4 regions of the Cronobacter sakazakii genome follow, and region 3 is predicted to be linked to each of the others. Evidence: predicted binding sites of a transcription regulator. Region 3 holds the regulator's gene; each other region holds the start of a gene.
What was found. Region 3 encodes Fur, which represses iron uptake genes when iron is present. Its sites were predicted from a motif close to ATAATAATGAGAACNACTATCAA; they were not measured.
Positions count from the first base shown of each region.

Region 1: a site for Fur is predicted at 3,832-3,854, ahead of exbB (tol-pal system-associated acyl-CoA thioesterase). Genes of this name have one in related genera too.
Region 2: a site for Fur is predicted at 6,535-6,557, ahead of fepB (Fe2+-enterobactin ABC transporter substrate-binding protein). Genes of this name have one in related genera too.
Region 4: a site for Fur is predicted at 7,022-7,044, ahead of fepD (Fe(3+)-siderophore ABC transporter permease). Genes of this name have one in related genera too.

Region 1 covers NZ_CP011047.1:1,631,872-1,639,727, forward strand. Annotated here, with positions in the region: gene yqhD (alcohol dehydrogenase) at 1-594, opposite strand, end outside; gene CSK29544_RS07665 (AraC family transcriptional regulator) at 785-1,678, shown strand; gene yghB (DedA family general envelope maintenance protein YghB) at 1,707-2,360, opposite strand; gene metC (cystathionine beta-lyase) at 2,478-3,665, opposite strand; gene exbB (tol-pal system-associated acyl-CoA thioesterase) at 3,915-4,649, shown strand; gene exbD (TonB system transport protein ExbD) at 4,654-5,079, shown strand; gene CSK29544_RS07690 (SDR family oxidoreductase) at 5,150-6,046, opposite strand; gene fucR (L-fucose operon activator) at 6,216-6,956, shown strand; gene CSK29544_RS07700 (hypothetical protein) at 6,942-7,361, opposite strand; gene CSK29544_RS07705 (hypothetical protein) at 7,367-7,768, opposite strand.
Region 2 covers NZ_CP011047.1:2,123,831-2,131,686, reverse strand. Annotated here, with positions in the region: gene cstA (pyruvate/proton symporter CstA) at 1-1,172, opposite strand, end outside; gene entH (proofreading thioesterase EntH) at 1,685-2,098, opposite strand; gene entA (2,3-dihydro-2,3-dihydroxybenzoate dehydrogenase EntA) at 2,099-2,851, opposite strand; gene CSK29544_RS09975 (isochorismatase) at 2,848-3,717, opposite strand; gene CSK29544_RS09970 ((2,3-dihydroxybenzoyl)adenylate synthase) at 3,727-5,331, opposite strand; gene entC (isochorismate synthase EntC) at 5,342-6,508, opposite strand; gene fepB (Fe2+-enterobactin ABC transporter substrate-binding protein) at 6,695-7,654, shown strand; gene entS (enterobactin transporter EntS) at 7,680-7,856, opposite strand, start outside.
Region 3 covers NZ_CP011047.1:4,081,800-4,089,655, forward strand. Annotated here, with positions in the region: gene ybfF (esterase) at 104-871, shown strand; gene ybfE (LexA regulated protein) at 1,000-1,281, shown strand; gene fldA (flavodoxin FldA) at 1,443-1,973, shown strand; gene fur (ferric iron uptake transcriptional regulator) at 2,264-2,716, shown strand; gene CSK29544_RS19395 (helix-turn-helix domain-containing protein) at 3,039-3,650, shown strand; gene CSK29544_RS19400 (beta-N-acetylhexosaminidase) at 3,703-6,354, opposite strand; gene chiP (chitoporin ChiP) at 6,411-7,805, opposite strand.
Region 4 covers NZ_CP011047.1:2,115,657-2,123,512, forward strand. Annotated here, with positions in the region: gene tkt (transketolase) at 1-463, opposite strand, end outside; gene tal (transaldolase) at 484-1,434, opposite strand; gene maeB (NADP-dependent oxaloacetate-decarboxylating malate dehydrogenase) at 1,716-3,995, shown strand; gene fepC (iron-enterobactin ABC transporter ATP-binding protein) at 4,215-5,006, opposite strand; gene fepG (iron-enterobactin ABC transporter permease) at 5,003-5,995, opposite strand; gene fepD (Fe(3+)-siderophore ABC transporter permease) at 5,992-6,999, opposite strand; gene entS (enterobactin transporter EntS) at 7,107-7,856, shown strand, end outside.

The DNA of each region.
Region 1 (7,856 bases), 2.1 Mb from region 3:
GTGAACAAAAGCGTCCACTACGCCGTTCGCCACCTGGCGCGGCGGCAGGGTGTAAGTGTAAACCGGGTCGAGAATGGCGAAACGCGGCTGAACATGCGCGGAGTGGAACGCCTGTTTGTCACCGGTGGCGCGACGCGAAACCACCGCGCCTTTGTTGGATTCTGAGCCGGTTGCTGGCAGCGTCAGGACAGAGCCCATCGGGATGGCGCTGGTGATTTCGCTACCGCCGGTTTCCAGGATATGCCACGGATCGCGCGAGGACGGATAGTGCGCGGCGGCCGCGATGAATTTCGTGCCATCAAGAACAGAACCGCCGCCGACGGCGAGTAAAAATGTCACTTTTTCTTTACGCACCAGCTCAACGGCGTTCATCAGCGTCTCGTAAGACGGGTTGGGTTCGATACCGCCGAACTCCAGCACGTCAAGGCCGTTCAGGGCGCTGTAGACCTGATCGAGCACGCCGGTTTTTTTGACGCTGCCGCCGCCGTAAGTCACCAGCACGCGGCTGTCTGCCGGAATGAGCGCGCGCAGTTCGCTGATGGCGCCTTTACCAAAGGCGATATGGGTCGGGTTATGGAGGTTAAAGTTGTTCATCGAAAACTCCTTCTGAAATAAACGTCATGCATCAGGCATGAACCATTGACGTCTATTCTCGGCGCGGTGACGCACAGCCTCAATGCTCATTCCTGCCTTTCTCTTGCCCATTTCTCTTTACTTCTGGAGGAAATCGGATTTTTTGCGCACACTGAACGCCGGTTAAAAGGGCTGTCTGGAGTCGCTGTTAATGAATCGCGATGCAATATGTAGGAATATCACAGAAGAAATTAAGCGCTTAAAAGAGAAAGAAAAAACGCTGACTTTTTTGCCGCCGGAGATACGCCTGCTCTACGGCACGACGCCCGGCGCGCGCACGCCGGTAATTTATCAGCCTGGCATCATATTTCTCTTTTCCGGCCATAAAACGGGTTATCTCAACGATAAGGTTTTCCGTTACGATCCGCGTGAATATCTGCTGCTGACGGTGCCGCTGCCGTTTGAGTGCGAAACCTTCGCCACTGCGGAAGAACCGCTCGCGGGCATTCGCATTAATATTGATGTGCTCCAGCTTCAGGCGCTGGTGATGGAGATTGGCGAGGATGACCATTTCCGGCCCGCGCCGTGCTCGTGCGGGATTAATTCCGGCGTACTGACCGATGACATTCTCTGCGCCGTCGAGCGGTTGCTGGAGGTGTTAGAGCAGCCGCTGGATGCGCGCATTCTTGGCAAACAGATCGTGCGTGAAATTCTCTATCACGTGCTGAAAGGTCCGGGCGGCGGGGCGCTGATGGCGCTGGTAAGCCGCCAGACGCATTTCAGTCTGATAAGCCGCGCGATAAGGCGCATCGAAACCCGCTACGCCGAAAGCCTGACGGTCGAGCAACTGGCGGCGGAAGCCAACATGAGCGTCTCGGCGTTTCACCATAATTTCAAAGCGGTGACCAGCACCTCGCCGCTGCAATACCTGAAAACCTGGCGGTTGCAGAAAGCACGGCTGCTGATGGCGCATAACGGGATGAAGGCCAGCGCAGCGGCGATGCAGGTGGGGTATGAGAGCGCGTCGCAGTTCAGCCGTGAATTTAAACGCTATTTCGGGGTGACGCCGGGAGAGGATGCCGCGCGCCTGCGCGCGCTGTCGTGAGCGGAGCCTGCGCTCCGCCCGGAAAGACTTACTGCGTTTTTTTCTTTAATACGACCAGCAACGCGCCAAGCAGGCCGATAACCAGCAGCGCGATGGGCAGGATCATCAGGAACGTCATCACCTGATCTTCATGGCGTTTCACAAACGGGATCATGCTGAGCGCATAGCCAAAGCCGGTCACCACGCCGACCCAAATCACGGCGCTCAGCCAGTTGAAGATCTGGAAGCGACGGTTAGAGAGCCCGGAGATGCCTGCCATCGTCGGCAACAGTGTGCGCACAAACGCCAGGAAACGGCCGGTCAGCAGCGCCAGCAGGCCGTGGCGATCGAACATGCAGGTGGCGCGGTGATGGTATTTCGCCGGTAGCTGCGCGAGCCAGCCGCGCACAATACGCGTATTGCCGAGCCATCTTCCCTGGACGTAGCTCAGCCAGCAGCCGAGGCTGGCAGCACTCGTGAGGATCACAAGCGTCGGCACAAAATCCATGACGCCCTGCGCTATCATCGCACCCGCCAGCAGCAGCAGGCTATCGCCCGGCAGAAACGACGCCGGCAGCAGACCATTTTCTAAAAACAGCGTGGCAAACATCACACACCAGACCACGCCGACAATGTGCGGGTCCGCCAGCGCGGCAAAATCGTGATGCCAGAGCGCAGCGATAATATCCTGGATAACAGCCATGGGAGATCCTGTGGAACAGCGGAATTGCCTTATTGTACCTCTAAATGGGCCGTTACATCTGCACTACAGGTTCAACAAACCCTCTCTTTTCCTGGGATAACGCGGTTTTTTTTCACTTCAGGCGATACGACGGAAGGCCGCGTCGAGATCGGCGATTAAATCTTCAACGTTTTCGAGCCCGATATGCAGGCGCACCAGCGTGCCGGTGAAGTCCACGCCGCCCGCCGGACGGATCGCTGCAAGCTCTTCCGGCTGGTTGGCGAGGATAAGCGATTCATAGCCGCCCCACGAATAGGCCATGCTGAAATGCGCGAAATTATCGAGATAATGCGCGAGCTCTGCGTCGCTAAGGCGTTTGTCGAGAATAAAAGAGAAGAGGCCGCTGGCCCCGCTGAAATCGCGCTTCCAGAATTCATGGCCTTTGCTGCCCGGCAGCGCCGGGTGATTGACGCGCGCCACCTGTGGGTGCGCCGCCAGCCACTGCGCCACGCGCAGGCCGCTTTCATGATGCTGGCGCAGGCGCACCGCCAGCGTACGCAGGCCGCGGCTGGTGACATACGCGGAATCGGCATCCGCCATCTGGCCCATCAGATAAGCGTTTTCGCGAAGCGTATCCCAGCAGCGGGCGTTGGCAACCGCCGTGCCTATCATCGCGTCCGAATGCCCGACCAGATATTTGGTGCCTGCCTGAATCGAGATATCGACGCCGAAATCGAGCGCCTTAAAAAGAATGCCCGCCGACCAGGTGTTGTCCATCATGATGATGGCATCCGGCGCGACGCGGCGTACCGCCGCGACAATCGCGGGCACGTCGTGAACTTCCATCGTGATGGAGCCGGGCGATTCCAGAAACACCACTTTGGTGTTCGGCTGAAGGTGCTTTGCGATGCCATCGCCCGCCAGCGGGTCGAACCAGGTGGTGGTGACGCCGAATTTCGTGAGAATTTTAGCGCAGAAATCCTGGGTCGGCTCATACGCGCTGTTGGTCACCAGCACATGATCGCCCTGTTCGACAAACGCCAGAATCGTGTTGGCGACCGCCGCCGCGCCGCACGGAAACAGCGCGCAACCCGCGCCGCCTTCCAGCTCGCACATCGCCTCCTGAAGCGAAAAATGCGTCAGCGTGCCGCGTCGCCCGTAAAACAGTTCGCCCTGCGCGCGCCCGGCGGTGGCCTGTTTTTTCGCGGCCACGCTGTCAAACACCAGCGATGAGGCACGCTGAATCACGCTGTTTACCGAGCCTTGCGTGTAACGTTTTGCGCGCCCGGCCTGCACCAGCGCCGTCTCAATGTGTTTGTCGGTCATGGCTTTCCCTTGTCTGAACGTCTGGATGTCTAAATCTACGTTACCACGGAAAATCGCCATCGCCTCGCGCTGTTTTTATTCTGGCGTCAAAGATGAAAAAACGTCATCTGAACGCCTTTCCTGTCTGAGCGCAAAGAAAAAAATTTCGCGCTGGCGCACCATGCAAATACTAATGAGAACTACTATCAATTCGATGTCATTTTGATATCATTGTGAGCAGTTTTGTGACTTTCGTCCTGGAGATGCACAGTGGGAAATAATTTGATGCAGACGGATCTTTCCGTCTGGGGCATGTATCAGCATGCCGACATCGTGGTGAAAATCGTCATGATTGGCCTCATTCTGGCGTCCGTCGTGACCTGGGCGATTTTCTTCAGTAAAAGCGTTGAGCTGTCTGGCCACAAACGCCGCCTTAAGCGCGAACAGCAGGAGCTGGCTGGTGCCCGCACGCTGGACGACGCGCGTGAAATGGCCGAACGTTTCGGCCCGAAAAGCCTGAGCGCGCGCCTTATTGAAGAAGCACAGAATGAGCGTGAACTCTCGGCGGGCAGCGAAGATAACGAAGGCATTAAAGAGCGCACCGGTTTTCGTCTTGAGCGTCGCGTGGCGGCGGCAGGGCGTCACATGGGGCGCGGCAACGGTTATCTCGCGACCATCGGCGCGATTTCGCCGTTTGTGGGTCTGTTCGGCACCGTGTGGGGCATCATGAACAGCTTTATCGGCATCGCGCAGTCGCAAACCACCAACCTCGCGGTGGTGGCACCGGGTATCGCTGAAGCGCTGCTCGCGACGGCCATTGGTCTTGTCGCCGCTATTCCGGCGGTGGTTATCTATAACATCTTCGCGCGCACTATCGGCAGCTATAAAGCCACGCTTGGCGATGTGGCAGCCCAGGTACTGCTGCTGCAAAGCCGCGATCTGGATCTTGAAGCCAGCGCCCAGGCGCAGCCGGTGCGTACCGCTCAGAAACTGCGTGTAGGTTAATCCTATGGCGATGCGTTTTAACGAAAATCTCGATGATAACGGCGAAATGCACGAAATTAACGTCACGCCGTTTATCGACGTAATGCTGGTGCTGCTGATTATCTTTATGGTGGCGGCACCGCTTGCGACGGTCGATGTGAAGGTGAACCTGCCGGCCGCGTCCAGCGAGCCGCAGCCGCGCCCGGAAAAACCGGTCTATCTGTCGGTGAAGGCGGATAAAACGATGTTTATCGGCAACGATCCGGTGACGCGTGATTCGATGATTAGCGCGCTCGACGCCCAGACCGGCGGCAAGAAAGACACCACGATTTTCTTCCGCGCGGATAAAACCGTCGACTACGAAACCATGATGAACGTGATGGACACGCTGCATCAGGCGGGCTATCTGAAAATCGGCCTGGTCGGACAGGAAGTGACGAAAGCGAAGTAACGCTTACGCCTTCAGCCAAAGAAAAAGCGCGGCATAAGCCGCGCTTTTTTATTATCCCATCTGAAAGAGATTAACTCAGGTGCTCGCCGCCGGTGACACCGTGAACCTCGGCGGTGACATAGCTCGATTCCTGGCTTGCCAGATAGACATAAATCGGCGCCAGTTCCGCCGGCTGGCCTGCGCGCTTAAGCGGCGTCTGCTGGCCGAACTGCGGGATTTTCTCCTGCGGCTGACCACCGCAGATTTGCAGCGGCGTCCAGATAGGGCCTGGGGCCACGATATTCACGCGAATGCCTTTTTCCGCCACCTGTTTGGCAAGCCCGCGGCTGTAGTTGAGGATAGCGGCCTTCGTGGACGCGTAATCCAGCAGGTGCGGGCTTGGCTGATACGCCTGAATGGATGACGTGGTGATAATGCTGGCACCCGGTTTCAGGTGCGGCAGCGCCTCCTGGGTTATCCAGAACAGCGCGAACACGTTAGTCGCATAGGTCTTCTGGAACTGCTCGCTGGTGAGATTCGCGATATCCTCAACGGCGGTCTGCTTACCGGCCACCAGCGCCAGAATATCCAGCCCGCCCAGCTCTTTAATGGCGCGATGCACCAGATCGCGGGCGAATTTCTCGTCGGTCAGATCGCCTGGGATCAGCACCGCTTTGCGGCCCGCCTCTTCAATCAGCGCCTTCACTTCTTCGGCGTCCTGCTGCTCCTCCGGGAGGTAGTTCAGCACCACGTCCGCGCCTTCTCGCGCGTAAGCAATGGCGGCAGCGCGACCAATACCGGAATCGCCCCCTGTCACCAGTGCCTTACGATCCTGAAGGCGACCACTTCCCTTGTAGCTTTTCTCACCGCAGTCCGGCACCGGCTCCATTTTGGCCTGAATGCCCGGCGCAGGCTGTTTCTGCTTTGGATATTCCCCGGTGAAGTACTGGGTCGTCGGGTCCTGGATCTTGTTCTGGTCGTTCGCCATAAGTTCCTCCTCGTTATCAAAGCGTCCTCTAAGGGTAGTGCCTCATGCTGCGTTGGCGGAAATTATCAGGATTTTCTGTATTTCCGGCGCGGCCCGGTTCTCCTTTCCGTGTGCCTGCTGCAATAATGAACAGCGTGCAATCCAGGCCATTCACCGACGGAGCAGCAGGATGAAAAATGAGCGTCAGCAGAAGATTATCAGGCTCTTGTGGGCGCATGAGGCGCTGAGCACCCAGGCGCTGGCGCACCGCCTTGCTGTAAGTCAGGAGACCATCCGGCGCGATCTGAGCGAGCTGCAGCGCGCCGGGAAAATTCTGCGCAGCCACGGGCGGGCGCGGGCACTGCGGCGTGATGTGCAAAGCCATGACGATCCGTTCCAGGCGCGCATGAAAAGCCACCATGCGCATAAGATGGATATCGCGCGTAATGCGCTAAACTGGCTCGACGCCGGAATGGTGGTGGCGCTCGATGCCAGCACCACCTGCTGGTATCTGGCGCGGCAGTTGCCGGATATCCCGCTCACCATTTTCACCAACAGCGTGCGGGTAGGGCAGGAGGTCGCCAGACGCGAGCAGATAACGCTTATCAGCACCGGCGGCATCCTGCATCGTCAGGCCGCCTGTTATGAAAACCCGTCGCTGCCTGCGTTATTGAAGCATATTGATATCGATCTGTTTCTTTTCTCATGCCAGGGGATTGATGAAGCGGGCACCATCTGGGACGCGCGCTCGTGGAACGCGGAGTACAAAACGCTGCTGCTGCGCCGGGCGGCGCAATCGCTGCTGTTGATAGACCGAAGCAAGCGTAATCGTACCGGGGATGTGCAAATCGGAACGCTGGATCAGGTGACGGAGGTAATAACGCAGGAGGAAAACGGCGGACAGAACGCGGGCGCGCTACTTGTCGGGTGAGGCGACGGGCGGTTCGGGAAGCGGCGTGACGGAAGAAGTCTGGCAGTTACCCTCGGCGAGCCTGCGGCTTAACATCAGCGTTTCGGCTTCCTGCGCTTTAATCTGCTGATAATTTTCTTCAATCGCCGTCAGGATTTGCGCGCGCAGCTGCGGATAATGCTTCATGATCTCTTCAAGTACAGCGCCATAAACCTCTTCTTTCACCAGAAATGGATAGATTTCGCGGCGATTTTGCCATTTCAGTTGAACCAGGGCAGCCGGGATCGTCAGCACGGCCCGGGTATAACCGGCAATGGCTTCATTTTTTTCATTAATCAGCGCCTGCAAATTCTGACTTAAGATAAATTTCTGTTCTTCTTGCTTATCTAAAGTGAAATATTGGTGGCTGGAGGTTATTTCCGTCACGCCAGTTAATCCTCGAACTTATAAAAAACGGGGGCGTCTTTTTCCTGGGTAATGAGATTAAGCCAAATTTTATTACCCGCTTCATTTATCTGCGCGGTTTTCGTGGCGATCAGTTCAGCCAATTCTTCAGCGCTAATAGCATTATCTTCGACCAGTTTATTCAGGACTTTAGTGTAAGCCTCAATTTTAACCACACTGAGCAGGCGTGCTTTAATATGACGGTCGCGTTCTTCCAGCAGTACGTTGCCGCTCTGGCCCGCCAGAGATTTGCCGCTCAATATGTCCGTTTCATATTCTTCGAGCTTTGGCTTTCCCTGAGTTAAATTTTCGCTATTTTGTTCGCCGGAGGGGTGGTTGTCGGGTGTGGGAATACGATAACGCGCCGGCACAAGATTGTCGGGCAACATTGATGTTATTTCCTTTTATATCAGAAGGATAAAGAAATACGCCGGATGGTTTTCGTTGACAATAACATGCCGGAAAATTAAAATCAAA
Region 2 (7,856 bases), 2.0 Mb from region 3:
AAATAGACGCCGGGGTCGATAACGCAGGCCGAGACCAGCGCCATGATCGCGACAAACGACTCCATCAGCATGCCGCCATAGCCGATAAAGCAGGCCTGATTTTCATTGGCGAGCATTTTCGGCGTGGTGCCGGAGGCGATAAGCGCATGAAAGCCCGACACCGCGCCACAGGCTATCGTGATAAACAGGAACGGGAACAGGTTACCGGTCCAGACCGGGCCAGTGCCGTCGATAAATTTGGTCATCGCGGGCATCGTCAGCGTCGGGCGCATGATCAAAATGCCGATGGCGAGGCCAACAATAGTGCCGATTTTCAGGAAGGTGGAGAGATAATCGCGCGGTGCCAGCAGCAGCCAGACCGGCAGAACCGCCGCGACAAAACCGTAGCCCACCAGCATCCAGGTCAATTGCACGCCGGTGAAATCAAACCACGGCGCCCAGGTCGGGCTCTCTGCCACCCACCCGCCGGAAACAATCGCAAAAACCAGCATCACAAGGCCGATGACCGACACTTCGCCGATGCGTCCTGGCCGCAGATAACGAATATAGATGCCCATAAAGAGCGCGAGCGGAATGGTAAAGGCGACGGTGTAAGTGCCCCACGGGCTGTGGGTCAGCGCTTTCACCACAATCATCGCCAGCACCGCCAGGATGATTATCATAATCATAAAGCAGGCGACGAGCGCGATGACGCCCGCCGTGTTGCCCATCTCCTCTTTCACCAGTTCGCCGAGCGAGCGCCCGTCACGGCGGGTGGAGACAAACAGCACCATGAAATCCTGCACCGCCCCTGCCAGCACAACGCCTGCGAGGATCCAGATCATGCCCGGCAGATACCCCATCTGCGCCGCCAGCACCGGCCCAACCAGCGGCCCGGCACCGGCAATCGCCGCAAAATGGTGACCGAACAGCACTTTTTTATCGGTGGGTACATAATCGAGCCCGTCGTTATGGCGCACCGCAGGCGTCATGCGCGTCGGGTCGACGGCCAGCACCTTTTTCGCGATATACAGACCATAAAAACGGTAAGCGATGAGATAGATACAGACAGCAGCAACCACGATCCAGAGCGCGTTGATCTGTTCGCCGCGGTTAAGCGCGATATAGCCCAGCGCAAACGCGCCCACGACAGAGAGCGCTGCCCAGATAAGGTATTTCCCTGAGTTCGTCATAATAGTTATCCATTCAGTGAAACAGTGAGTGAAACACAGGTGTTACATTTTGTTTCTATATCACCAAAATGAATTTAACAACTTAGCCACCCGAGAAACGCGGGATGGCGTCAGGGATTTACGTGAGTCTGCTAGCGGGATCACGTGATGATGGCGGGTGCGCTTCGCTTACCCGCCCTACGAAAACAAGATTTCCGAAATTGCACGCCGATACGTGGGGGTTTCCCGGCGGCTGCCCTTTGGCCGCGAGCCGGGATTGTTAAGGGGGCGGCGGCGAGCCCCCTTAACACGTTCGCGTGAGGAAAGGCGGCAGAGAAAGACAGCGTGTCGGCGAACGGAACCGTTCACCGAGCGTATATATTCGCCGCTCATCACGATACAGACCATCGCCTTCTGCAATGGTGGGTGCGCTTCGCTTACCCACCCTACATCCTTTGTGAACCGGGCTTTTGTAGGGCGGGTAAGCGAAGCGCACCCGCCAGATGTGAAGGCGCACCCACCACACAAAAAATCTATCCCAGAATCGCCGTGCTTAACCGGCTGGTGCAGCAGCGCCGCCCCTGTTCGTCATAAATCACGATTTCCCAGCACTGGCTCTGCCGCCCCAGATGCAGCGGCTGGCAGACGCCGCGCACCTGGCCCTGCGACACCGCGCGATGATGAGACGCGCTGATTTCGGTGCCCACCACGCACTGCCCGTCGCGGGTGGTCAGATAACTGGCCATCGAGCCGAGCGTTTCGGCAAGCGCCGCGGAGGCGCCACCGTGCAGGAGACCGAACGGCTGATGCGTGCGGGTATCGACCGGCATCGTCGCCTCCAGCAGATCGTCGCCCAGACGGGTATAAACAATCCCGAGATTTTCCACCAGCGTGCCAGTACTGGTCGCGTTCAGCGCCTCAAGCGTCATGTGTCGTTTCCAGATCATCTATGCTCCAAGCGTTGAGCCGCCGTCGATGACGATATCCTGCAGCGTAATGTGGCTCGCAAGATCCGAGGCGAGAAACAGGATGGTGTTCGCCACTTCCTGCGGCTGCGCAATCTTGCCGAGCGGAATGCCGAGCTTAAATTGCTCCGCGAAACCGCGAATGCGCTGCTGTTCGGCATCGTCGCTTTTCCAGAGCGTGCGCTGCATATCAGTGTCGGTCGAACCCGGCGACACCAGATTTGCGCGCACGCCAAAGGAGGCCAGCTCCAGCCCCACGGTCAGCGCCAGGCTTTTAAGCGCCGCTTTTGATGCGCCATACGCCGACATCCCGATGCGCGGCGTGTGGGCGGCGTCGGAAGCAACGGTCACAATAGCCCCGCCCTTCTGCGTGCGAAACTGCGCCATCGTCTGCTGAAAGAAGTTAAACGCGCCGCCCACGTTTACCGCGAACGTCTGCTGCCAGTCGTCGGGAGCGAGTTCATCCGTCGCGCCCATGCGCAGAATGCCCGCGGCGTTCACCAGCACGTCAAGGCGCGGGTTATTGCCGAGCAACCGCTCGCAAACGCCCGCCACCGCCGCGGCGTCTGCCACATCCAGCGTTTCACAGGCGAACGGATAATCAGCCAGTGGAAACGCGAGATCAAAACCAGTCACGTTCGCGCCCGCCGCGGCAAACGCCAGCGCGGTGGTGTAGCCAATGCCCTTGCCCGCTCCGGTCACCCAGACGTTTTTCCCCTGGAAATCGAGCGTCATGCCTGCGGCTCCCGGCTTAGCAGCGCCCACCAGGCATCGATGGTCGGGTTTTTCGCGAGCATCACGAAGTCGATATCGCCATGCACTTTGCGCCAGCGCGCCGCCAGCGCCATCATGCGCACCGAGTCGAGACCGTAGTCGATCAGGTTTTCGTCATCTTCCGGCTCGTCGGACTCATCCAGCAGCGGCAGCACCAGCGCACGCAGCGCCGCTTTGCTGCCCGGCGCGTCCGGCTCACTGGCAGGCAGCAGATCGGCGGTCATGACCACGCGCCCGGCTCGGCCCGCGACGTAATTAAGCGCCATCAGGTGCTCATCCCGGCTGAAATCCGCCAGCGCGTCGGCCACCATAAACGGTTGAATATCACGCATAAACGCGTCGGTGGCGGTGATCATGCAGCCGATGTGCGCATACACCCCACAGATAATGAGCTGATCGCGGCCCGTCTCTTTCAGCGCGTGCTCAAGCGGCGAGCGGTGAAACGCGCTGTAGCGCCATTTCACCAGCACGGTGTCGTCGGCATCCGGTGCCAGCGCCGCAACCACCTTTTGCTTCTCCGGATGGCTATTCAGCCCCGGCCCCCACATGTCGTTCAGCAGCGCGCGATCGGCGTCGCTCTGGTTATTGGGCTGCGCGGTGTAATAAACCGGAATGCCCTGTGCCTTGCAGTACGCTCGCAGCGCGGCGATATTCGCCACCACATGCTCGATCATCGGGCAGTTTTCGCCCCAGAAGTTAAGGAAATACTCCTGCATATCATGAATGAGCAGCGCGGCGCGCGGCGGCTCCAGCGCCCAGCTCACTTTATTTTGCGGGAGATCCGCCGCCGTGGGCAGCGTATAGGCGTTCAGTTTTGGGATAGCCATCTTCTTTCCTTACTCAGAGACGGGCTGACGCGCGGCCAGCCACAGACGCAATTGTTTTTTATCTACTTTGCCGACCGGCGTAAGCGGCAGTTCATCGACGCGCTCCACGCGATCCGGCAGTTTGAAATCGGCGACGCCCAGCTCGCGTAAAAAACGGCGGATCTCCACCGCCTTGATCGGGCGGGTGATGACGATATACGCGCAGCTTTTTTCGCCAAGCAGGCTGTCTTCCATCGAGACCAGCCCCGCATGCACAATGGCCTCGTGGCCGAGCAGCAGGTTCTCGATCTCTTCCGCGGCGATCTTCTCGCCCCCGCGGTTGATCTGATCTTTCTCGCGCCCCTGAACGGTGATGTAGCCCTGCTCATCAATGGCCACCAGATCGCCGGAGCAGTAAAAGCCGTTCTCATCAAAGGCGCTGGCGTTGTGTTCAGGACTGTTGTAGTAACCGCGGAAGGTGTACGGGCCGCGCGTCATCAGCCGTCCCGTTTCACCGCGCGGCAGCGGATTGCCGTTTTCATCGGCTACCCAGACTTCATCGTCCGGGCTCATCGGGCGGCCCTGGGTGGTGAAGATGCGCTCGTCCGGGTCGTCCAGGCGGGTGTAATTCACCAGCCCTTCGGCCATGCCGAACACCTGCTGAAGCTGGCAGCCGATTTCCGCCGGAATGCGCGCAGCGAGCGTGTCGGAAAGCCGCGCGCCGCCGACCTGCAAGAGTTTCAGCGATGCCAGCTGGCGGTTATCGCCCCACTCCTGAATGGCCTGCAGCCAGAGGCTGACGGCGGGCGGCACCAGCGCGGTGACGTTAATCTGGTGCGCCTCAATCAACGGGAAGCAGAGCGTCGCGCTCGGGTCGCGCGCCAGCACCACGCAACCTTCGGCGAAGAAGACGCCGAGCGCGCCGGGGGAGCTTAGCGGGTAGTTGTGCGCCGCGGGCAGCGCGCAGAGGTAGCGCGTTTCGCGGCTGAATTCGCAAATCTCCACGCTGCGGCGAATGCTGTAGTAGTAGTCGTTGTGCGTGCGCGGGATGAGCTTCGGTGTGCCGGTACTGCCGCCAGAAAGCTGGAAAAACGCCACTTCATCGGCAGCGGACGGCGTGGGAATGAAATCCGTCGTCGGCGCTGAAATGAGCGCCTCCAGCCCGTCGCCACGCAGAAGCGTTACCCGCAGCGACGAACACTGCGCTTTCAGCGCCGTGATATACGCGTCGTCGCTAAAGAGCGCGTGCTCGCGGTCGGCAATCAGCAGCGCGGGGGCAATCTGGCGCGCGTAAGCGTCAAGCTCGGTGCGTTGATGACTGAACAGCGCGTTAACCGGCGCTACGCCGATTTTCAGCAGCGCGAAGAACACGATGTAAAACTCCGCCACATTGCCAAGCTGCACCAGCGCGGTATCGCCGCGCTGAAGCCCGCGACACGCCAGCGCGCCCGCAAGACGTGTAGCTGCCGCGTCCAGCTCGCGGTAGCTGTAGCGGCGCTCGCCGTCGATAAGCGCCGTCGCGGCACTCTGCGCGTGGCGGCTCAGAATATCGGTGAGCGGCAGGTCAAGCCAGTAGCCGCGGGCGCGGTAGCGCGCGGCAAGTTCATCCGGCCAGCGGGTGTAAGGGATCGTCATGCGTAAAACCTCAGTGAAGACCTAAAACGTGGAGCATGGTGGAGAGCTTGACGCCGGTTTCGCGCCACTCCGAGGCCGGATCGGACGCCGGAACAATGCCCGCGCCCGCAAACAGCCGCACCTGGTTTTCCCGCAAACGCGCGCAGCGGATAGTCACCGCCCACTCGCCGTTGCCGTCGGCATCGCACCAGCCGACGATCCCGCCGAACAGTTCGCGCTCGAACGGCTCCAGCTCAGCGATATACGCTTTCGCCGCCTCGTGCGGATAACCGCTCAGCGCGGGCGTCGGGTGCAGCAGACAGGCGAGCGACAGCGCGTTGTCATCCGCAAAGCGCGTTTCGCCCTCCACAGGCGTCGCGAGATGCCAGAGCGTCGGCGTGGTAATCAGCTCCGGCGCGCCCGGCATCGCAAGGCGCTGGCTGCGCGGCGCGAGTACGTCGCGCATTGCCTGCGTCACAAGTTCATGTTCATGGCGATCTTTGGCCGAACAGAGCAGCGCCTGGCCTGCGCTTTTATCCTGCGCCGCGTCGGCATGGCGGCGCGCGGAGCCCGCCAGCGGCAGCGAGCTGAACGTATTGCCATCTTTGCGCAGCAGCAGTTCCGGGCTTGCGCCGAGCAGCGCGCCGCCGTCCGGCAGCGGCACGTGAAAGTTAAAACTCGCGGGGTTTTGCGCCACCAGACGCGCCAGCAGCGCGAGGCTGTCCGGAGCCTGTTCGGTGGTAATGTCGATAAGGCGGGAGAGCACGATTTTGCTGACCGCAGGCGTCGCGGTCAGCGCGGCGGCGCGCGCCACCATCGCCATAAACGTCTCTTCATCCGGGAGCGCCTCACGGCTCATCACTCGCGGCGCGGCGCTGTTGTCGATAAGCGAATAACCGCCGCGCGCGGTGTCACTGTAACTTTCAGGAATAAACAGCGCAGTGGGTTTGCGGGTATCGAACGGGATAGCGCCAACGATCATGGGGCGCGCAATGCCCTGCCTGCGGGCGCTGTCGAACGCGTTACGCAACGCGGTCTGAAACACGCCGTGACGCGCTGCGCCGTCGGCCGCGGGCGTCTCCAGCCGCCTAAAACAGCCGCGCGTGGTAAAGCTGCGATAAGGCGACATGAAGAAAAAGCTGTCAGATGAAAGGGTTGCGGCAGCGTCGCAGCGTTCCCCGGCCAGTGACGTATCCATGCGCTCCTCCTGTACCAAAAAGTGAACTGATAATTGTTATCATTTGTATTTGGAGGCGTAACCTAAGGCGAAATGACGGGGTTGTCAACCATGGGGGTGAAGTGAAGGCGACAGTGGCGCTTGCATCCTGTCGGCAAATGATGAAAATGAGAAGCATTATTAACTCATCGTACAGGAATTGTTGCCGTGACGTTCACTTCCGCTCTGCGCGCCGCATTCGTCGCCAGCCTGCTGGTTTTAGGAATATCCTCAGTCTCACAGGCGGCGTCGTGGCCGCGTCAGGTGACCGACAGCCGCGGCGTACATACGCTTGAAAAAGCGCCGCAGCGCATCGTCTCCACCAGCGTCACGCTAACCGGTTCGCTGCTGGCGATTGATGCTCCGGTGGTGGCAAGCGGCGCGACGTCGCCCGGCAACCGCGTCGCTGACGACCAGGGTTTTTTGCGCCAGTGGGGTGATATCGCCAAAGCGCGTCATGTTGAGCGGCTGTACATCGGCGAGCCAAACGCTGAAGCCGTCGCCGCGCAGATGCCGGATCTGATACTGGTGAGCGCGACCGGCGGCGATTCCGCGCAGGCGTTGTATGAACAGTTTTCCGCTATCGCGCCGACATTAATCATCAATTACGACGACAAAAGCTGGCAGGCACTGTTAACGCAGCTTGGCGAGATAACAGGCCATGAGAAGCAGGCCGCCGAACGCATCGCGCAGTTTGATCAGCAGCTTGCGCAGGCAAAAGCGCAGATGACGCTGCCGCCGCAGCCCGTGAGCGCGCTGGTTTATAACCCTGCCGCGCACGGCGCGAATCTCTGGACCGCCGAATCGGCGCAGGGGAAACTGCTCGGCCAGCTCGGCTTTACGTTCGCGCCGCCGCCCGCCGCGCACGGCCTCACCAGCATGGGCAAACGCCACGACATTATTCAGCTCGGCGGGGAAAATCTGGCGGCGGGGCTGAACGGCGAGACGCTGTTTTTGTTCGCGGCTGATGATAAAGACGCGGCGGCACTGATGCGCGACCCGTTGCTCGCGCACCTGTCGGCGGTGAAAAATAAACGCGTTTACGCGCTTGGCACCGAGACTTTCCGGCTCGATTACTACAGCGCCAGCCTGTTGCTGAAACGGCTTGAAGCGTTGTTCAAACAATAAAAAACGGGGCCGACTGGCCCCTTTTTTAATGCGGCGCGGGTTCCGGCGGCGGCTGGCGTAGACAGCGCAGTTCCGCCAGCAGCAGTGCCAGCGCAAGGGTAATAATCGCAAGCCCCATCCCGCCCACGCTCGCTGCGCTCACGGGCGACAGCCACGCGCCCATGCCGCCGAGCGCCGCCGCACCGATGGCGTCGCCCGTCAC
Region 3 (7,856 bases):
CAGGAAGGCCGCAAAAGTCGGAATTAACTGGAACCTTGCAGCCGGGCGGCAGAATGGTCAACATGATAACCTAACCTGTCAGTCGCCAAAAAAGAACTTTGCCATGAAATTAAATATCCGCACGCAATCTGCGCAACAACCGACTCAAAATACACCGATTGTGTTAATTCACGGGCTGTTTGGCAGCCTGGATAACCTGGGCGTGCTGGCTCGCGATCTGGTGGACGATCATGACGTTGTGCAGGTTGATTTGCGAAACCACGGGCTTTCCGGGCGCAGCGAGACGATGGATTATCCGGCGATGGCGCAGGATATTCTCGAAACGCTGGATGCGCAGGGGCTGAATAAGGTGATTCTTATCGGTCATTCAATGGGCGGCAAAGCGGCAATGGCGGTGACCGCGCTTGCGCCAGATCGCATTGAAAAGCTGGTGGCGATTGATATAGCGCCTGTGGATTATCAGGTGCGCCGTCACGATGAAATATTCAATGCGGTGAACGCGGTGAGCGACGCGGGCGTTACCTCACGCCAGCAGGCGGCGGAGATTATGCGCCAGCATATCCGCGAGGAAGGCGTGGTGCAGTTTCTGCTGAAATCGTTTGTCGATGGCGAGTGGCGCTTTAATGTGTCGGTGCTGTGGAGCCAGTATTCGCATATCGTCGGCTGGGAAACGGTGCCTGCCTGGCACGGCCCGGCGCTGTTTATTCGCGGCGGCGCGTCGCCTTATGTGGAAGAAGCGCACCGCGAGGCGCTGCTCTCACAGTTCCCCAAAGCCCGCGCGCATGTGATTGCGGGCGCAGGCCACTGGGTGCATGCCGAAAAACCGCAGGCGGTGCTGCGCGCGATTCGTCGTTTTCTGGAAACTGATTAAAAACAGACCGACCGGCGCCGTCGCGCGCCGGATGCGTTGGCGCGCTTCGCTCCCTGATGTATGATGGCGCGCTGAAATACCGCCGGGCTCCGCCACGGCAGCCTGTTTCCCCTGTCTATACTCATACCATGGCAAAAGAACAAACGGACCGCACAACGCTCGATCTCTTCGCGGATGAACGCCGTCCGGGCAGACCGAAAACCAATCCGCTGTCGCGCGACGAACAGCTGCGCATCAATAAGCGCAACCAGCTTAAGCGTGACAAAGTTCGCGGGCTTAAGCGCGTGGAGCTGAAGCTGAACGCCGACGCGGTAGACGCGCTGAACCATCTCGCGCAGGCGCGCAATATCAGCCGCAGCGAGCTGATAGAAGCGATGCTGCTCGCGCAGCTGAAAGCCTTGCAGGAGTAAGGTCTGGTCTGAATTTTACCCAAAAGGACCGGGCAATGTAGCAGAGAGTGCACCCGGTGCCTGATAGCGTTTCCGCACCTTCTTCTGTTCTGCTATGATTGCCCTATCTGTGGGCGTTATGCCAGCACCATCACATTTAGATTCAAGAGGTTATTCTTCTTATGGCAATCGTAGGCATCTTTTTCGGCAGCGACACCGGCAATACCGAAAATATCGCAAAAATTATCCAGAAACAGCTCGGGACTGACGTTGCTGAAGTGCATGACATTGCTAAAAGCAGCAAAGAGGATCTGGAAGCATTCGATATTCTTCTGCTTGGCATCCCGACCTGGTACTACGGCGAAGCGCAGTGCGACTGGGACGACTTCTTCCCGACGCTCGAAGAAATTGACTTTAACGGCAAGCTGGTGGCGCTTTTCGGCTGCGGCGACCAGGAAGATTACGCAGAATATTTCTGCGACGCGCTGGGCACCATTCGCGACATCATCGAGCCGCGCGGTGCGACCATTGTTGGCCACTGGCCGACCGAAGGTTACCACTTTGAAGCTTCTAAAGGCCTCGCTGATGACGACCACTTCGTTGGTCTCGCGATTGACGAAGATCGCCAGCCGGAGCTGACCGCCGAACGCGTTGAAAAATGGGTCAAACAGGTGTCCGAAGAGCTGCATCTGCAGGAAATCATCAACGCCTGATGATAAGCGGCGCGGGCACCGTTCCGCGCCGTTTGATAGATAAAAGCAATGAAAATAATTGCTACAAATTTTTAACTTTCCCTCACTACGCTGTACAATGGCTTTCTTAATTATCAGGCTCTCCACGTGAAAAACGCTGGCTGGCCCACGATTTTTAAGCTCTTTTTTGCCGGACGCTTGCGGTTTTCATTTAGGCATGTCAGTTCTATAATGAGACGCATTCATCTTCGGCGTATCCGATGTATCGCTCCCTTCCGGAGCGAGTCGTTAAGCAACAGGACAGATTCCGCATGACTGACAACAATACCGCATTAAAGAAGGCCGGCCTGAAAGTCACGCTTCCTCGATTAAAAATCCTCGAAGTGCTGCAGGAACCGGTCAATCATCATGTCAGTGCGGAAGACCTCTATAAGCGTCTGATTGACATGGGTGAAGAGATTGGCCTTGCCACGGTCTATCGCGTACTTAACCAGTTCGACGATGCCGGCATCGTCACTCGTCACAACTTTGAAGGCGGTAAATCCGTTTTCGAGCTGACGCAACAGCATCATCACGATCACCTGATTTGCCTCGATTGCGGCAAAGTGATCGAATTCAGTGATGATTCTATTGAAGCGCGTCAGCGTGAAATCGCCACGCGCCACGGCATCCGCCTGACCAACCACAGCCTCTATCTGTACGGTCACTGCGCCGATGGCGACTGCCGCGAAAATGAACACGCCCACGAGGCTGGCGGGAAATAACGCTCGCTATACTGCATTATCCCAGGCCGACATTTGTCGGCCTTTTTATTGCCTGAACCCCCTTTAACAAAAATATAGATGTATTTTTTTAGATAAAATTTGAAAACTGGAGTGTTTTAATACAGCGCACAATGCTTAATTAAACCACATATATTTTTTTAAATCGAAATTCAGAAAAGATAAATATCTTTATCACTCAATCGGTTAGAGATGAGATTATCCCTGTTTTTCCTTTTCTGTTCTCTGCCCCTTATTGCAGCCATAAAAAAGCATCCATTAAGATACAGCAACGATTTAATTTTATTTTATTAAGGTAACCAACATGGTCTTACCCCCTAAACCGCTTGCTGAGATTTACCGTATTGCGGATATTTTTAATAGCTACGGCAACTGGTCTCGTGCAGAGAAAAATACGCTGATCCCGCTTCGGGACGGGGAGATCTGCATCATTCGTGGCGGTCAGTTCTCTCTGATGCGCCAGAGTGACAGGCTGTTGCTGGAAAAAAGCAGCGCACCCTCTGTGCTGGGACTGGCGAGGAATTTAGGCAAAACTCAATTCGCCAAATTACAGGCTGATTCCGAATGCCATTACCAGTTAATTCCTTTTGATTATTTCATTCAGGAAATTGAGAAAAATCACTGCCAGTTACATCTGCTTATTTTGTCCTCATGGTTTATTAATATGCTTTGCTATCGCGAAGAAATTATGATGGGAAGAAACAGCTACAGCATGATTAAAGCGAATATCGATTGTCTCGCGACAATGGATGAGTTCATGCGTAACCGGATTAACGTGGCCGACTATATCGTTAAAAAAACCAATCTTTCCCGCAGCATGGTGATGAAAACCCTTTCTCAGTTGCGCGGTGCGAAAAATATTGAGATAAGCAAAGGCAAACTGGTTGCGGTTCACCATCTGCCTGAATCGCTGTAGAGCGCGCGCCCGTTCATAAGAAAGCCAGCCCGGAGGCTGGCTTTTTATTGCGTTAGGGCTGTACGTTATCCACACGGCTGTAACGTTTACCGTCGCTGCTGACGCTTCGTACCTGTACGGCACCCGTCACGCGTGGCGGCTTCGCATCGTCGTAGCGCTGCCAGTGCGCGCCGCCATCAGTGGAGTATTCCATCGCGACACCTGGCAGACTGACGTTCATCTGCAACACGCCGTCGTGAATGCGCGCGCCCGGCACCGGCAGGCGGAATTGCACGCCCGCTTTTTCAAGCTTCGGCAGCTCACGGCTGCCCGCCAGGTTCGCAAAGCGCGTCCAGTCATCATGCAGCGCTTTTACATCCACCTGATGGGTTTCGCCGCCTTTATATTCGCGACCAGCCTGATAATCCTGCTCCCAGGCCGCGCGATGCCAGGCGCGTTCAGCTACAGCTAACAGACGCGGGTACATCATGTACTCCATTTGTTTATCGGTGCGCACCACTTCGCTCCAGAGCTGCGCCGAGAGTCCATACGCGCCTGGCCAGGGTTTGTCCGACTTAGCGCTGAACGCGTTGCCGTCGCGATCGACGGATGTCTCGGCGTTTTGCGGGAGGTTATCCGGCGCGAAGCTGAAAATCTTACGTTCGTCGCTAAAGCGTGTGCCCCAGTAATAGCCGCTCTCCGCCGGATTCACTTCATTCGGGAAATCGAGGTAGACGTAATCGGGGTTAGAAACCACCACGCGGAAACCTTTATTCGCCCAGTCGTTCGCTGTATCAAAGCCTCCCCAGTAGAGCGTATCCCAGAAGTTGACGTTAACGTGCGAGGTGGCGAAAGCGCTCGCGTCTTTCGCGTCCTTAAGCCCGTCCTGCCACGCCTGCATAGTGTCGATGCCGTGCGCTTTGACTAGTTTGCTCACTTCCACGCCAAAATAGCTGGAGAGGTGCTCGACATCAGCGACGACACCGTCCTGCACCATTTTCTGACACACCGGCGAGCGCGCCCAGGGCTTGTCCTGACGGCTCTGATCGATAATCCCCTTCCCGGCCTCCGGTTTCGCTTTATCCGTATAACCCGCGCCGAGATAGATATTTTTCGCCTCATCGCCGCCAAAATGCCAGGTGGTGAGCGGCTGTCCGGCCTCTTTATGCATCTGCTGGATCTCGCCAATCACTTTATCGACAAAGCGGCGCGAGGAGTCGAGGCACGGATTGAGATAGCCGGTGCGGTTGTAGTACTGCACGCCAGTGGTGACGGACGTATCTTTCGGGTCGAGCAGGCGATACTGGTTTGCCTCTTCGGTTTTACCCGCTTTCTGCAGCCTGTCGTAGCGCGCTTCCATCGCAATCACCGCCGCGCGGGCATGTGCGGGCATGTCGATTTCCGGGATCACTTCTATCTGGCGCGCGGCGGCATATTTCACAATCTCAATATAATCCGCGCGGGTGAAGTAGCCGCTGCCGTTGTTGTTCGTATCTGGCCCGGAGCCGAGCTGCGGCAGCAGGCAGGTTTTTTCGCTGAGATCGTGACAGCGCTTCGCCCCTACATCGGTCAGTTCCGGCAAGCCCGGTATTTCAATACGCCAGCCTTCGTCATCGCTCAAATGAAAGTGGAATTTATTGAGCTTATAGGCCGCCATCTGGTCAAGCAGGCGCAGCACAGCGGCTTTGGTGTGGAAGTTGCGTCCCACATCGAGTTGAATGCCGCGATAATCAAAACGCGGCGCGTCCTGCGCATCGAGCGTGGCGATTTGCTTCGCGCCCTCAGCCGGGATCAGCGACAGCAGCGATTGCAGCCCGTAAAAGACGCCCGCGCGGTCATAGCCGGTAATCGTCGTCTCTTTTGGCCCGATATGCAGCTGATATGCGCCGGATACCGCCTCTTTACCACTAAAGGCGTGGCTGGCAATGGCTGTGCGTACCGGGTAGCCTGCATCAGTTTTTATACCGAGCAGCGCGAAACGGGCGAAAATCGCCTCCTGTGCGGGTTTCTCCAGCGCGGCAATATCGAGCTGAACGCCTTTTTCGAGAGAAACATTTTGCCCGTGTACTTTGACGTGCCGCGGCGTGGGCACGATCTGCCCGCGCAGGCGCTCTGCGTTCAGTGTTTTGACATCGCTGTTTTTATCAAACCGCGCTTCGGCGGTCATCAGGATATTTTTATCATCCGGCGTGCGCTTCCACTGATCGTTCAGCGGGCTGACAAAATCCGTCAGCGTTTCGGTATCGGTACTGGCGATAACCTTCGGCGCGCCGTCATCCGCCGTGACATACCAACGCGGTAGCACGTCGGTGATAAAGAGTTGCCAGTACTCATTGATAATCGGGATCTCCACCGACGATTTCGCCGGGAAGCCGGTAAATTTATCCGTCGGTTCAAGCTTGTGGAGATCGCCCATCACGTGGGTCACTTTAAACTCATCGTTATCGACATTGAGGATCTGGCGAATGCTGTGAAACCAGATAGTCCAGTTTTTGTCGGTCACCGCGTCGCCCGGGTTGGTAAGCGTGATGACGGCTTTATTACATGACGCCCAGTCAGCGCCAAGCGCGGCGCAGTCTGTACCGTGCTGCGCGGCCTGGTTGTCAGTAATGGTGTAATTAATCCCAAACTGGCTGATGCTATCTGTCGTTGACGCCTGTGCGTTGGCACCGGTGAAAAGCCCCATCACCGCTCCCGCTAACATACTGACCTGTAACTTTTTCATCGATTTCTCCTTTTCACTGCCCTTGATGAAAGGCGCATCTGCGCGCCCCTGCGCAATCAGAAAATCGTGAACGGCGCCGTGACGATAAATTTCACGTCGCGTTCGTCCTGGAAGATGTTGCCGTAACCGCCGCCGTAGCTCGGGATGTCGGAATGGTTGTCGTATTGGGTGAAATGCAGCTTAAACATCGTGCCTTTGGCACGGCCATCCTGCAGGGTGTAAACCGCATCGAGGCTGTAAGCGGATTCTTTGAGGCGGTAGTTGGGATCGTAATAGCCGTCAGTGGTCGGCAGCGTAGAGGGTTTCGCATCCCAGGCATAAACGTATGACGCGCCCAGCGCAAACCCAGGCAGGTTCCAGTTTTTCAGGTCATACATCGCGCCGAAGAACACAGCTTTTTCGCCATCGGCGTTAAAATCGGAGCGGTTATCCCACCAGATATCCAGCCGTCCGTTGGAAGACGCATAAGTGGGCGTCATGCGCTGCAGAAAATAGCCCTGTTGCCCTTCGGCGCTCACCCAGGTGCCTTCCAGACGCAGATCAACCTGGCCAATTTTATAGCCAAATGTCAGCGCCTGGAGCCACGCGGTGCCGTCATAAATATCATTGACGCTGCCGTTACTGGCTTTGTCACGCGCGCCATAGAACTGATAACTGGTTGAAAGAGGATTGCCCGCAAGCGGGAAGTTGTAGCTCGCCTTGGCAAAGTATTGATCGATGTACCCTTCCGCCTGGCCAAAAGCCGCTTCGAGCACCAGCGAATTTTTAAAATCATATTTCGCGCCGATCGAGTGGAGATAATCGACCCGCGTGGTTCTGTCGTTCTGGTAGAACTTGTCCATCTCCAGATGCCACGGCGATTTATATTCGTTGGTCCACATGTACGAGAAGCTCAGCGCGCCCGCCTCGCCGTAGTCAAAATTCGCGCCCGCTTCAGCCCCTTGATATGTGCCGGGCATAAAGCTCCAGTGCGGCGCCAGCAGCGTCTGACCGGTGGGCTGCAACCAGCCAGCCCTCGCCCAGAGCGGGCCATATTTAAATTTACCGGCAGCTTTATAAAGGCTGATGCCGCTTTTATCGCCGGACCAGTCTTCGTCGTAGGCTTTGTTACTTGCGGAGAACGCGATTTCATTCGGGTGTCCGCTGTCGCCGTTTTCCGCCATTTCGATGGCCGTGAATGCGGCGATGTCGAGCCCAAACATATCGGCGGCAAACCCTGACTGGAAATCCAGGTTCGCGTTCCAGGTGGAGTGTGAGAGGTTGGTTTTATATTTGTCTTCCACGACATCTTTACGGTCGCGCTCGCGCTGCCAGTAATAGATGCCGCCGGTTAATGTGGAGTCATCAATAAAGCCTGCGGCGTGAACGGGCGGGCTACACAGGCCACCCAGTGCGGTAACGCTGGCGACAGCCAGCGCGACGCCACTACGTTTGTATCTCAACGAACGCATGTGAAATTCCTCTTTGACGTAAAAAAATTCGCAGCGCATATGGCGCATAAA
Region 4 (7,856 bases), 2.0 Mb from region 3:
CGTCGCCCATAAACACATAGGTATTGTGATCGACGATTTCATGGCCCGGGCGGTTGAACTGCGCCGCGAGCGTTTTCTCGGCAATCGCCAGACCCACGGCATTCGCGAGCCCCTGACCGAGCGGCCCGGTGGTGGTTTCCACGCCCGGCGTATAGCCGATTTCCGGGTGGCCCGGCGTTTTGGAGTGCAGCTGGCGGAAGTTTTTTAGCTCTTCCATCGGCAGGTCGTAGCCCGACAGATGCAGCAGGCTGTAGAGCAGCATCGAGGCGTGGCCGTTGGAAAGAATAAAGCGGTCGCGGTCATACCACGTCGGGTTTGTCGGGTTGTGTTTGAGGAAATCGTTCCACAGCACTTCGGCGATATCTGCCATCCCCATCGGCGCGCCGGGGTGACCGGATTTGGCTTTCTGAACCGCATCCATGCTCAGCGCACGGATGGCGTTGGCTAAAAGCTGACGAGACATGTTTCTCTCCATGGCAAAAGTTAAAGTTTGGCGGCAAGCAGATCTTCAAGTGAACGCTGGTCGACAGCGAACTGGCGAATGCCTTCGGCCAGTTTTTCGACCGCCATCGCGTCCTGGTTATGCTCCCAGCGGAATTCCGCTTCGGTCATCGGCTGCGGACGGTTAAAGCCCTGGGAGGCCGGAATAAGCTTACGCGCCACCGGCGCATCGCTCTCCTGCAACTCTTTCAGCAGGTTAGGGGAGATGGTCAGACGGTCGCAGCCCGCCAGCGCCAGGATCTGCTCGGTACGGCGGAAGCTCGCGCCCATCACGATGGTCTGGTAGTTATGCTGCTTGTAGTAGTCGTAGATGTTACGCACCGACTTCACGCCGGGATCTTCATCAACCACATACGGGTCCATCGGTTTGCGGGTGTTGTACCAGTCATAGATACGGCCCACGAACGGGGAGATGAGATACACCCCCGCTTCGGCGCAGGCGCGCGCCTGGGCAAAGGAGAACAGCAGTGTCAGGTTGCAGTGAATGCCTTCTTTTTCCAGTTCTTCTGCGGCGCGAATGCCTTCCCAGGTGGAAGCGAGCTTAATCAGAATGCGCGATTTATCGATGCCCTGTTCCTGGTACAGCTCCACCAGGCGACGCGCTTTGGCGATGCTTTTTTCTTTGTCGAACGACAGACGCGCGTCCACTTCGGTTGAGACGCGTCCTGGAATACTTTTCAGAATTTCCGCACCCACATTGACGGCCAGTTTGTCACTCGCTTCCGCGACCTGCTCTTTTTGCGTGCTGCCGCGTTTTTTGCCGTATTCCAGCGCATCGGTGAACAGATGCTGGTAATGCTCAAGGCTTGCGGCCTTCAGCAGCAGGGAAGGGTTGGTGGTCGCGTCCTGAGGCTGATAGTTACGAATGGATTCAATATCGCCGCTGTCGGCGACTACCGTTGTGAATTGTTTAATGCCATCGAGTTGGTTCATTTTGCTACTCCTTGAAAAGCAAAGATTTTATGGGGCGCTGTCAGTGTCGCCCGCCGGGATCTCATCAGGGACATAACAAAAAAGCATAGCAGACGCGCATAGCAATGCTTTCCCGAACCGGCAACATCGCTGCTATAAATTGATAACATCAAAGGGTTGCATGACTCAGAGTTTGGCGGTCTTCAAAGTTTAGCCGCCGCTAACGGGCGATACTGACGGCCTGGTTAAACGAGCGTGCGACACGCCGCTTCATACCCTGCAGAAGAAAAAGGATCAGTAAAATGGATGAGCAACTAAAACAGAGCGCCCTCGATTTTCACGAATTCCCTGTCCCAGGCAAAATTCAGGTTTCTCCGACCAAACCGCTGGCCACTCAGCGCGATCTGGCGCTGGCCTATTCGCCAGGCGTAGCCGCGCCCTGTCTGGAAATCGCCGCCGACCCGCTGGCCGCCCATAAATACACCGCGCGCGGCAACCTCGTGGCGGTTATCTCCAACGGCACCGCGGTGCTGGGGCTTGGCAATATCGGCGCGCTGGCCGGTAAACCGGTGATGGAAGGCAAGGGCGTTCTGTTTAAGAAATTCGCCGGTATCGATGTGTTTGATATCGAAATCGACGAACACGATCCCGATAAAGTCATCGATGTGGTGGCGGCGCTGGAGCCGACCTTCGGCGGCATCAACCTGGAAGATATCAAAGCGCCGGAGTGTTTTTATATCGAGCAGAAGCTGCGCGAGCGCATGAATATTCCGGTGTTCCATGACGATCAGCACGGCACCGCCATCATCTGTACCGCCGCGGTGTTAAACGGCCTGCGCGTGGTGCAGAAAAACATTTCCGACGTGCGCCTCGTGGTTTCCGGTGCGGGCGCGTCCGCCATCGCCTGTATGAATCTGCTGGTGGCGCTTGGCATGCAGAAGCACAACATCGTGGTGTGCGACTCCAAAGGCGTTATCTACAAAGGCCGTGAAGAGAACATGGCGGAAACCAAAGCCGCTTATGCGATTGACGACAACGGTAAGCGCACGCTGGGCGACGTGATTGAGGGCGCGGATATCTTCCTTGGCTGCTCCGGCCCGAAAGTCATGACCCAGGAGATGGTCAAAAAGATGGCGGATTCGCCGCTCATCCTGGCGCTCGCCAACCCGGAGCCGGAAATCATGCCGCCGCTCGCCAAAACGGTGCGTCCGGATGCGATCATCTGCACAGGCCGTTCAGATTTCCCGAACCAGGTGAACAACGTCCTCTGCTTCCCGTTTATCTTCCGTGGCGCGCTGGATGTCGGCGCGACCGCCATCAACGAAGAGATGAAGCTTGCGGCGGTCCACGCCATCGCTGAACTGGCACACGCCGAGCAGAGCGAAGTGGTGGCCTCCGCGTATGAAGATCAGGAGCTGTCGTTCGGGCCGGATTACATCATTCCGAAACCGTTCGATCCGCGCTTAATTGTGACTATCGCGCCTGCGGTAGCGAAAGCGGCGATGGATTCCGGCGTGGCGACCCGTCCGATTGAGGATTTCGACGCTTATAAAGACAAACTCACCGAATTTGTCTACAAAACCAACCTGTTCATGAAGCCGGTCTTCAACCAGGCGCGCAAAGATCCGAAGCGCGTGGTGCTTACCGAAGGCGAAGAGCCGCGCGTGCTGCACGCCACTCAGGAGCTCATTACGCTTGGGCTGGCGAAGCCGGTGCTGGTGGGCCGTCCTGGCGTTATCGAGATGCGCCTGAAAAAACTCGGTCTGCAAATCGAGGCGGGCAAAGATTTCGAGATCGTGAATAACGAGTCGGACCCGCGCTTTAAGGAGTACTGGAACGAGTATTACAGCATTATGAAGCGCCGTGGCATCACGCAGGAGCAGGCGCAGCGCGCAGTGATTGGCAACAGCACGGTGATTGGCGCTATCATGGTGCATCGCGGCGAAGCCGACGCGATGATTTGCGGTACGATCGGCGATTATCATGAGCATTTCAGCGTGGTTCAGCAAATTTTCGGTTATCGCGACGGCGTGAAAGCCGCAGGTGCGATGAACGCGCTGCTGCTGCCGAGCGGCAATACGTTTATCGCCGATACCTACGTGAACGACGATCCGACGCCGGAACAGCTGGCGGAGATCACCGTCATGGCGGCGGAAACGGTGCGTCGTTTCGGGATCGAACCAAAAGTGGCGTTGTTGTCGCATTCCAACTTTGGCTCTTCCGATTCGCCTGCCGCCAGCAAAATGCGCGAAACGCTACAGCTGGTGCGTGAGCGCGCCCCGGATCTGATGATCGACGGCGAGATGCACGGCGACGCGGCGCTGGTAGAGAGCATCCGCAACGATCGTATGCCGGACAGCCCGCTGAAAGGCTCGGCCAACATCCTGATTATGCCGAACGTGGAAGCGGCGCGTATCAGCTATAACCTGCTGCGCGTATCAAGCTCCGAGGGCGTGACCGTGGGGCCGGTGCTGATGGGTGTGGCGAAACCGGTACATGTGTTGACGCCGATCGCCTCGGTTCGCCGTATCGTGAATATGGTGGCGCTGGCGGTGGTCGAAGCGCAAACCAACCCGCTGTAATTGGTTAACGGCGGGTGCGCAGGCTTACCCGCCCTACACGGCAAAGTGGTTATTCGTGGTTTTGTAGGGTGGGTAAGCGAAGCGCACCCACCTGACATTAACCCGGCGGGTGCGCAGGCTTACCCGCCCTACAAGGGAAAGCGGTTGTTCGTGGTTTGTAGGGTGGGTAAGCGAAGCGCACCCACCATTTTTCCAGCCGCACCCGCCATTCACCCACGCTCACCGCCGCCCGAGCGGCACCACCAGCGGCGTACCCGCCACCGGATCCTCAATAATCATGCATCGTAACCCGTAAATTGCCTCGATAAGCGCCGCGTCCACAATCTCTGACGGCGCGCCCTCGGCGATAATCTTCCCGTCCCGCAACGCAATCAGATGATTCGCGTAGCGGCACGCCTGGTTCAAATCGTGCAGCACCGCGGCAAGCGTATACCCCTGCTCGCGGTTAAGCGTGCAGAGCAGTTCCAGCAGATCGATCTGATGGCTGATATCAAGCCAGGTGGTTGGCTCGTCGAGCAGCAGAATTGAGGTCTCCTGCGCCAGCACCATCGCAATCCAGGCGCGCTGGCGCTGGCCGCCGGAGAGCGTATCGACGCTCTGGTCGGCAAGCGCGGTCACGCCGGTCGCCGCCATGGCTTTTTGCACCGCGCGCTCGTCCTCGTCGCGCCAGCGGGTAAACAAAGGCTGATGCGGATAACGCCCACGCGCCACCAGCTCCGCAACGGTGATATCCCCCGGCGCGCTGGCGTTCTGCGCGAGCAGGCCAATGCGCCGCGCCACCTCTTTAGTGGCGAAGTGCTGAATAGCCTCGCCATCGAGGCGCACCTGCCCGCCGAGCGGCTTCATCAGGCGGCTCAGCGTGCGCAGCAGCGTCGATTTGCCACAGCCGTTCGGGCCGATAATCGCGGTAAATTTGCCATCGGGGATCGCCACGTTCAGCCCGTCGGCGACGCGAAAATCGCCGTAGCCCAGCGTCAGCGCTTCGCCGGTTAAGCGTGAAGTCATAGTCATTTCCTGCGTGACTCCTGTATCAACAAGGCGATGAGATAAATGCCGCCGAGGCAGACAGTGACGGTGCCCACCGGCAGCTGATAAGGCGTGAACAGATACTGAGCGCACAGGTCAGCGGCCAGCAGCAGCAGCGCGCCGCACAGCGCCGCCTGCGTCAGCCCAAAGCGCGCGGTGCCGCTTAAGCGACGCGCGACATGCGGGGCCACCAGCGCCACAAAGGAAATCGGCCCGGCCATCGCCGTCGCGCCTGCGGTCAGCACGACGCCGGTCAGCATCAGCAACAGGCGGGAGCGTTCCACCGCCACCCCCAGCGCGCAGGCGCTGTCGTCGCCCATCTCCAGCAGCCGCATCCGGCGCACCAGCAGCGCGCTCGCCAGCAGCGCCAGCACAAGCAGCGGGGAGGCGGGCAGCGTTTTCCCCCAGGTAATGCCGTTCAGCGAACCGGCGTTCCACAGGCCCGCGGACAGCGCCGTCTCAAGCGACGCCTGCAGCAGCAGCCAGGTATTGAACGCCACCAGCATCGCCCGCACCCCAATGCCGATAATAATCAGCCGGAAAGTGTCGATGCCGTTGCGCCAGGCGAGCAGCCAGACGACAAACGCCGTCAGCGTGCCGCCCGCGATGGCGGCGAACGCGATAGCGGATTGATGCTGGCCCGCCAGCACCATCGCCACCAGCACGCCGCTCCACGCGCCGGTGTTGAAGCCCATCACATCCGGGCTGCCTAAAGGGTTGCGCATCAGCGACTGGAAAATCGCGCCGCTCACGCCGAGCGCGGCACCCAGCAGCAGCGCCATCGCCACGCGCGGCAGCCGCCATTCGGTGACGATAAGCGAAACATTGCGCGGCGCGTGGCCGGTCAGCGCGTCCAGCACCTGGCGGGCCTCAAGCGTCACCGCGCCCTGCGTCAACGCCCAGAGGCCGAGACCTGTGCACAGGCTCAGCGTCAGTAGGCAAAAGAGCCCTAAACGAGGGGGAACGGATCTCATAACGCGCCTCCGCCGCGCCGCTGGCGCACCAGATAAATGAGCGCGGGCGCGCCAATAAACGCGCTGACCACTGAGACCCTCAGCTCGCCCGGCACTATCAGCCTGCCAATGATATCCGCGAGCAGCAGCAGCGACGGCGTGGCGAGCAGCGTCACCGGCAGCGACCAGCGGTGATCCGCGCCCACCAGCCAGCGCGCCAGGTGCGGCATCATCAGGCCGATAAAGGCGATGGGGCCGACCACGGCGGTGGCGCTGGCGCACAGAAGCGTAATGGCGACAAGCCCTAGCACCTGCGTGCGCGCCACGCGGCTGCCGAGCGCCGTCGCCGTGTCGGCTCCCATACTGAGACTGTTCAGGGCGCGCCCCAGCAGCAGCGCGATAACCGCGCCCGTGAGCACGAGCGGCGCGATGGCTTTAAGCGTCGTCAGCGTGCGGATATCAAGCGAGCCCGCCTGCCAGAAGCGCAACTGGTCATACACCGTCGGGTTTAAGAGCGCGATACCGCCGGAAAGCCCTTCCAGCACCGCGGCCAGCGCCACGCCCGCGAGCGTCAGGCGCACCGGGCTAAGCTGTCCGCCGCCCGCGCTGCCGGTAAACGCCACGATGAGCGTGGCGGCCAGCGCGCCGCACAGCGCCAGCGCGAGAACAGGCAGCGGATCGTTCACGCCCCACAGCGCCGCGCCCAGCACAATGGCGAAGCTGGCACCGGCGTTCACGCCTAACAGGCCGGGGTCGGCGAGCGGGTTGCGGGTCAGCGTTTGCATCAGCGCGCCGGCAAGCCCGAGCGACAGCCCGGCGACAATCCCCGCAAGGGTGCGCGGCAGGCGTGCGTCGAGCACGATAGTGCAGTCCGCCTCGCGGCAGGTGCCGGTGAGCGCGTCCATCACAAGAGAGAAGGGCAGGGATTTGGCGCCCACCCGCAGGCTGAGGGCGGCCATCAACAGCAGCAATAACAAGAGACACAACAGGACAACCATCCTGGAGGAAAGGCGCGAGGCCGACATAACGCACATCCTGGAATCGATAATGATAGTTATTATCACTCTTATCTGGCTATGTTAGCATGGCCGTCCCGTTATCCGGCAAGGAAAATTCGCGTTAAGGCCCTGTAATGAACCGACATTCGCTGTTGCTCAACCTCTCGTTACTGAAAACTCATCCCGCTTACCGCGCCGTCTTCCTGGCGCGCTTTATCTCCATTCTCGGTCTTGGTCTGCTTGGCGTGGCGGTGCCGGTACAGATCCAGACGCTCACCGGCTCGCCTTTTCAGGTGGGGCTTGCGGTCACGCTTACGGGGGCGGCGATGTTTATCGGGCTGATGACGGGCGGCGTACTGGCCGACCGCTACGAGCGCAAAACGCTCATTCTGCTGGCGCGCTCCACCTGCGGCCTCGGGTTTATCGGGCTCTGGGTCAACGCCATGCTGCCTGCGCCGTCGGTTATTGCGATTTACGCGCTCGGGCTGTGGGACGGGTTTTTCGGAGCAATCGGCGTGACGGCGCTGCTGGCGGCGACGCCCGCTATCGTCGGGCGTGAAAACCTGATGCAGGCGGGGGCGATTACCATGCTGACGGTGCGTCTGGGGTCGGTGATTTCGCCGCTGCTCGGCGGGATGCTGCTCGCCTGGGGCGGTGTGGCCTGGAACTACGCGCTGGCGGCGCTCGGCACGTTTCTTACGCTCCTGCCGCTGCTGACCCTTCCGGCGTTGCCTGCGCCGCAGATGCAGCGCCAGCATCCGCTGCGCGCGCTGGCCGACGGGCTGCGCTTTCTCGCGGCAAGCCCGGTGGTGGGCGGCGTGGCGCTGATCGGCGCGCTGCTGACGATGGCGAGCGCGGTGCGCGTGCTCTATCCGGCGCTTGCG